3 regions of the Acidovorax sp. FHTAMBA genome follow, and region 2 is predicted to be linked to each of the others. Evidence: predicted binding sites of a transcription regulator. Region 2 holds the regulator's gene; each other region holds the start of a gene.

Region 1 (2,265 bases), 2.0 Mb from region 2:
GTGGATCTGTCGCGCTACGCGCGGTTTCTTGCAGATTAGACTTGCCCGCTTCTCCCCCCAAAAAAACACAGGCCAGGCCATGAACAGCAACGTCACCGTCATCACCCATCCCCTCGTCCAGCACAAGCTCACGCTGATGCGCAAGAAAGACGCCAGCACCAACAGCTTTCGCCGCCTGCTGGGCGAGCTGTCCACGCTGATGGCGTACGAAGTGACGCGTGACATGCCGCTGCAGGACATCGAGATCGAAACCCCGCTGGAAACCATGACCGGCAAGGTCATCGACGGCAAGAAGCTGGTGCTGGTCTCCATCCTGCGCGCAGGCAACGGCTTTCTGGACGGCATGCTCAACGTGGTGCCCGGCGCCCGCGTGGGCCACATCGGCCTGTACCGCGACCCCGCCACGCTGCAGCCGGTGGAGTATTACTTCAAGATGCCGTCAGAGATGGACGAGCGCGACATCATCGTGGTGGACCCGATGCTGGCCACCGGCAACTCGGCCGCCGCCTGTGTGGACCGCCTAAAGAAGCTCAACCCCCGCTCCATCAAGTTCGTGTGCCTGCTGGCCGCGCCCGAAGGTGTGGCCACACTGCAAAAGGCCCACCCCGATGTGCCGATCTTTACCGCCGCCATCGACCGCGAGCTGAACGACCACGGCTACATCCTGCCGGGCCTGGGCGATGCGGGTGACCGCATTTTTGGCACCAAATAAGCGCACAACTGCAGCGCCCGTGCACCAGCCACCGCAGGGCTTGCCGCCCAGCGGTGGCTTTTTTTCATCACCGGGTCTCGCTGCGATGCGCATCTGCCAATTGGGAGCCCTACCGTGGTGGGGTGCCCCGGTCTGGTTTCCGGATGCGCTGCACGCATGCACCATTTTTTTACCAACTGGTGGCTTTCCTCTGGCAGACTTGCCGCTGGTTTGCAGTTACACAGCCACCGACTGGCGCGCTCCTTGCTTGGTAGCAGCACACCCAACCTCCTTGTTCGCTTGTCTGAAGGACCCACCATGACCACTCGCCGCATCTTCACCGGACGCCTGCTCTGCACTTCCATGGCCCTATCTGCCGCCATGGCGATGGCGCCCTCTCTGGCCTTCGCGCAGTCCAAGCTCAAGGTTGCGGCGATCTACACGGTGCCTTTCGAGCAGCAATGGGTCAGCCGCATCCACAAGGCGCTCAAGGCCGCAGAATCGCGTGGCGAGATCGAATACAAGGCCAGCGAAAACGTGAGCAACGCCGACTACGAGCGCGTGATGCGCGAGTACGCCACCGGCGGCAACCAGCTCATCGTGGGCGAGGCCTTTGCGGTGGAAGCCGCCGCCCGCAAGGTGGCCAAGGACTTTCCCAAGACCTCCTTCCTGCTCGGCTCGTCGGGCAAGCCGCAGGCGCCCAATTTCAGCGTGTTCGACAACTACATCCAGGAGCCCGCGTACCTCAGCGGCATGATCGCCGGCGGCATGACCAAGACCAACAAGATCGGCATGGTGGGCGGCTTTCCCATCCCCGAGGTCAACCGCCTGATGCACGCCTTCATGGCCGGTGCCAAGGAAACCAACCCCAAGGTCGAGTTCACCGTCACCTTCATCAACAGCTGGTTTGATCCACCCAAGGCCAAGGAAGCCACCTTCGCCATGATCGACAAGGGCGCCGATGTGCTCTACGCCGAGCGCTTTGGCGTAAGCGACGCCGCCAAGGAAAAAGGCAAGCTCGCCATCGGCAACGTGATCGACACCCAGCCACAGTATCCCGACACCGTGGTCGCCTCGGCCATCTGGCACATGGAGCCCAGCATCGACCGCGCGCTCAAGCTGGTAAAGGAAGGCAAGTTCACCGCCGAGGACTACGGCCCGTATTCGATGATGAAGCACAAGGGCTCTGAACTTTCCCCCTTGGGCACGTTCGAGAAGAAGGTGCCCGCCGACATCGTGGCCAAGGTCAAGGCAAAAGAGGCGGACATCCTGGCGGGCAAGTTCACCGTGAAGGTGGACGACAGCCAGCCCAAGTCGACGGCCAAGTAGTTACCGAATTCAGCGGGCGCCAAGGCGCCCAGTTTGCTGCGGCGTTTCTGGCGGTCTCGTGCTGAACTGACATGCCGCCGCATCACCCAACCACCGCGACCCGGCAGTGGGTTGTTCACGCGTATCACTTCAGCGGATTGAACGGTTCCTCCCCCTTTATCGCGGGATCTTTGCGGCAGGTCTGCAGTGGCATGGAGCGCGCTTGCACCATCTGGAGTATTTTGCGTTCGTCCCTGTCGACGCGG
Region 2 (2,265 bases):
AGCCCTTCGCCGGTATCGACCCCATTGCCGTGATCGAGATCCAGCGCATCATCGGCTTCTTGAAGGCGCGCGGCATCGGCGTGCTCATCACCGACCACAACGTGCGCGAAACACTGGGCATCTGCGACCACGCTTTCATCATCAGCGATGGCCGCGTGCTGGCGCAGGGCACGCCGTCCGAGATCGTGGACAACGCCGAAGTACGCCGCGTGTACCTCGGCGAACACTTCAGGATGTAGACATGGCCCCCACGCTTGTCACTTCGTGTAATGCGCTGCCCCCCGAGGGGGCCTTCGCGCCTTGGGGCGGCCCGGCGGCGCTCAATCAATGAAGCCTGGACTGTCGCTGCGCGTCTCGCAGCACCTTGCATTGACTCCCCAGCTCCAGCAGTCCATCCGGCTGCTGCAGTTGTCCACGCTCGAACTCTCGCAGGAAGTCGAGCAGATGCTCGACGAAAACCCGTTCCTTGAGCGCAATGCCGACGAAGCACCGCGCGAGGAGTTTGGCCTGGAAGCCGCCGACACGCCCGCACAGGCCGACGACTACAGCGTCGACGATGCTATGTTTTCAGGAGCTGTCAGTGCAAGCGGTACTAGCGCTGAGAGCCAAAACGAGGCTGAAATCCCCAGTGCAGGTGCCGACGAGCCCGACTGGAGCGGCGACGGCACGGTAGAGATGGCGCCCAACGACGCCGAGTGGGGTGGCGACGCCCCGGCGCGCACCCGCAACGATGCGGAAGGGGACGAGGCCGACGCCACCGAGCTGGCCCGAACGCACGAGTCGCTCACCGCCTTTTTGCACCGCCAGGCGCTGTCGCTGCGGCTGTCCGAAGTGGACACGGCCGCGCTGCGTTTTCTCATCGAATCGCTGAACGACGATGGCTACCTTGAAGAGTCGCTCGAAGAGCTGGCCATCAGCCTGGCAGGGCCCGAAGACCTGGAGCAGATCGAGGAACTGGTGCACCGCTTCACGGTGGCCCAGCGCCTGCTGCAAAGCCTGGAACCCGTGGGCGTGGGTGCGCGCAACCTGGCCGAGTGCCTCACCCTGCAGCTCACCGCCCTGGCGGCCGACGAAGACAGCGACGCCGACCCCGACACCGTGCAGACCGCGCTGCGCATCTGCCAGCAGCCGCTGGAGATGCTGGCCCGCCGCGACATCCGCCGCCTGACGCAGCTGTGTGGCGATGGCGAAGAGCGCACCCGCGCCGCCATGGCCCTCATCGCCCGCCTGGAGCCCCGCCCCGGGCGCCGCTTTGCGGATGTGGAGCGCAACATCATCATTCCCGATGTGATCGTGCGCAAAGCCGGGCGCGAAGGCTCGCAGCGGGGCCGCGATGGCCAGCACAACTTCATCGTCAGCCTCAACCCCGACGTGATGCCCCGCCTGCGCGTGCACGACATCTATGCCGGTGCGTTGCGCGGCCACAAGGGCGGCGAGGGCCACCAGGGCATGCAGCAGCGCCTGCAAGAGGCGCGCTGGTTCATCAAGAACATCCAGCAGCGTTTTGACACCATATTGCGCGTCTCGCGCGCCATCGTGGAGCGGCAAAAAAACTTCTTCACCCATGGCGAGCTGGCCATGCGCCCGCTGGTGCTGCGCGACATCGCCGACGAACTGGGCCTGCACGAGTCCACCATCAGCCGCGTGACCACGGCCAAATACATGGCCACGCCGATCGGCACCTACGAGCTCAAGTACTTCTTTGGCTCGGGCCTGGGCACCGAAACCGGTGGCAATGCATCCAGCACGGCGGTGCGCGCCCTCATCAAGCAGTTTGTCGCCGCCGAGAACCCCGCCAAGCCGCTGTCCGACAGCCAGATCGCCGAGATGCTCAAGGAGCAGGGCATCGAGTGCGCACGCCGCACCGTGGCCAAGTACCGCGAGGCGCTCAAGATCGCGCCGGCCAATCTGCGCAAGGCGCTGTAGGGTCACCGCCAGGGTGCGCCTGGCTCGCCCTGTTTGATTTTTTGTTTATCTACCCGCTGCCCCACCATGGCCCGCATCGTCTTTGACCTCCCCCCGCACTTCGGCTTTGCCACCGAGCTGCAGATCTACATCAGCCACGTCAACCAGGGCGGGCACCTGGACAACGCGCAGCTGCTCACGCTGGTGTCCGAGGCGCGTGTGCGGTTCTTCCAGTCGCTGGGCTACCCCGAGGCCGATGTGGGCGGCCTGTCCATCGTGGTGGGTGACATCGTGGCGCAGTACAAGTCCGAAGGTTTCCATGGCGAGACCATGCGGGTGGAGATGGCGCCAGCCGATTTC
Region 3 (2,265 bases), 1.1 Mb from region 2:
TTGGCCACGGCCAGGTAGTCGGGGTGGCTCTTGAGCAGGCCCCAGCGCTTGTGCTGCGTGAGGAACCACATGCCGTCGGACAGGTAGGGGAAGTTCACCGCACCGTCGTTGAAAAACTTCATGTGGTTGGGGTCGTCCCAGGTCTTGCCCATGCCGTTCTGGTAGCGGCCCAGGATGCGCTGGTTGATGGCATCCACGCTGGTGTTGACGTAGGCCTTGCCGGCCACCGTCTCGGCCATCTTCATCTTGTTGGACAGGCTGGCGTCAATCCACTGGCTGGCTTCGAGCACGGCCATCATCACGGCGCGCGTGGTGTTGGGGTACTTCTTCACGAACTCGGCCGTGGTGCCCAGCACCTTTTCGGGGTGGTCCTTCCAGAGGTCCTGCGTGGTGTTGGCGGTGATGCCGATGCCGTCCATGATGGCGCGGTGGTTCCAGGGCTCGCCCACGCAAAAGCCGTCCATGTTGCCCACGCGCATGTTGGCCACCATTTGCGGCGGCGGCACGGTGATGAGCTTGGCGCCCGACAGCGGGTTGATGCCCGCCGCTGCCAGCCAGTAGTGCATCCACATCGCGTGCGTGCCCGTGGGGAAGGTGCCCGCGAAGGTGTACTCGCGCTTTTCCTTCGCCATCAGCGCCGCGAGGCTGGGGCCGTCCACCGCGCCCTTGTCGGCCAGTGCTTTCGACAGCGTGATCGCCTGGCCGTTGTGGTTCAGGCTCATCAGCACGGCCATGTCCTTCTTGGGGCCGGCAGTGCCCAGGTGCACGCCATAGATCAGGCCATACAGCACATGGGCAAAGTCGAGTTCGCCGTTCACCAGCTTGTCGCGCACACCGGCCCAGCTGGCTTCCTTGTTGGGGATGATGGTCACGCCGTATTTCTTGTCAAAACCCAGCACCGAGGCCATGACCACGCTGGCGCAGTCGGTCAGCGGGATGAAGCCGATCTTGACTTCCTTCTTCTCGGGGGCGTCGGAGCCCGCTGCGTGGACGAGTGCGCGCAGCGCGGGGCTCACACCCACAGCGCCCACGGTGGCGGCCTGCAGCACGGTGCGGCGGTTGAGGCTTGTTTTGAGCAGATCGGTCATGGTGCATCCCTGGTGGCGTGAAAAAACAAAAAAGGCGTCCTCACACCGCGCCTGGCGGGCTGCATCAAAGCAACGCCGGGTGCGGGTGGGGACGCCTTTGTCCTGGGTGGAGCCTGGAACGGGTCCGGGGCTCCTTGCCAGCACCGGCCCGCCGTTGGGTCAGTGCTGTCAGTGGTCAGACCTGCATTGGTCTTGTGCTGTGTGATGCAAAGCGCGTGCCAGCCCGCACTGGGCCATGTTGGAACGTTGGGTGCTATGGAATGAATAGCTGTCTGCGCTTGATCAGAAAGCGCTGGAAGCCTGCAGGGCTTGCAGCAGGAATGTTCTTGTTGTGATGCAAGTGGTCGCACTGCCTTTGTGCGGTGCACCATTTGGGATGGGCCGCCGGAACGGGCCGCGGTCTGTATCAGCCCAGCAGCTCCATCACATCCAGCATGCGCTGCGCCACCTCGCCCAGCTTCAGGCCCTTGTCCATGGCCGTCTTGCGCAGCTTTTCGTAGGCGGCCTGTTCGGTCAGGCCCTGGCGCTGCATGAGCAGGCCCTTGGCGCGGTCGATGGTCTTGCGGTCTTTGAGCTCGGTCCTGGCGTCGGCCAGCTCGGCCCGCAGGGCCTGTTCGTGCTGGAAGCGGGCCATGGCCACGTCCAGAATGGGGCGGATGCGCTGGGGTGCCAGCCCCGCCACGATGTAAGCAGACACTCCGGCCGCCACCGCGTCCTTTACATGCGAGGTGTCATCGTCGTTGGTGAACATCACGATGGGACGGCGCGCGTCGCGCGTGGCCATCACCACATGCTCCAGCGCGTCGCGGGCTTCGCTCTCGGCGTCCACAATGATCAGGTCGGGCTGCAGCTGCGCGATGCGCTCGCTCAGAAACACGTCGGCAGGCAGCGTGGCCACCAGGTTGAAGTTGTTCTCCAGCAGCCCGATGCGCAATGCCCGAGAGCGCTCCGCCTGCAACACGGCGTGCTCGTCGCCGGCTTCGGTCACGGCCAGGTCCGGGGCTACCACCACGATGCGCAGAGTCTCTTTCATGGGCATGAGGCAAGCAATTTTTACGCCACAAATTGGTGCATCAAACCGGTGCAGCACAGAGATGTGACCCGCCTCAACGGCGCTTGCTTGCAGGGCCTGAAACTTGCTAATAGTTTGCTGATGGGCAGGGCATACCCGATAGCG

Evidence for each region. The regulator sigma-54, encoded in region 2, starts transcription at its own class of promoters, with help from an activator protein. The targets are predictions, from matches to a motif close to TGGCANGNAANCTGCTTT.
Region 1: a site for sigma-54 is predicted at 945-962, ahead of AAFF19_RS12890 (BMP family protein). Genes of this name have one in related genera too.
Region 3: a site for sigma-54 is predicted at 1,292-1,309, ahead of AAFF19_RS16865 (CmpA/NrtA family ABC transporter substrate-binding protein). Genes of this name have one in related genera too.

Annotation. Positions count from the first base shown of each region.
Region 1 covers NZ_CP152407.1:2,734,227-2,736,491, reverse strand. Annotated here, with positions in the region: gene AAFF19_RS12900 (threo-3-hydroxy-L-aspartate ammonia-lyase) at 1-39, shown strand, start outside; gene upp (uracil phosphoribosyltransferase) at 80-712, shown strand; gene AAFF19_RS12890 (BMP family protein) at 1,010-2,020, shown strand; gene AAFF19_RS12885 (DUF4087 domain-containing protein) at 2,145-2,265, opposite strand, start outside.
Region 2 covers NZ_CP152407.1:4,723,852-4,726,116, reverse strand. Annotated here, with positions in the region: gene lptB (LPS export ABC transporter ATP-binding protein) at 1-239, shown strand, start outside; gene AAFF19_RS22120 (RNA polymerase factor sigma-54) at 328-1,926, shown strand; gene AAFF19_RS22115 (thioesterase family protein) at 1,993-2,265, shown strand, end outside.
Region 3 covers NZ_CP152407.1:3,599,058-3,601,322, reverse strand. Annotated here, with positions in the region: gene AAFF19_RS16865 (CmpA/NrtA family ABC transporter substrate-binding protein) at 1-1,088, opposite strand, end outside; gene AAFF19_RS16860 (ANTAR domain-containing protein) at 1,495-2,121, opposite strand.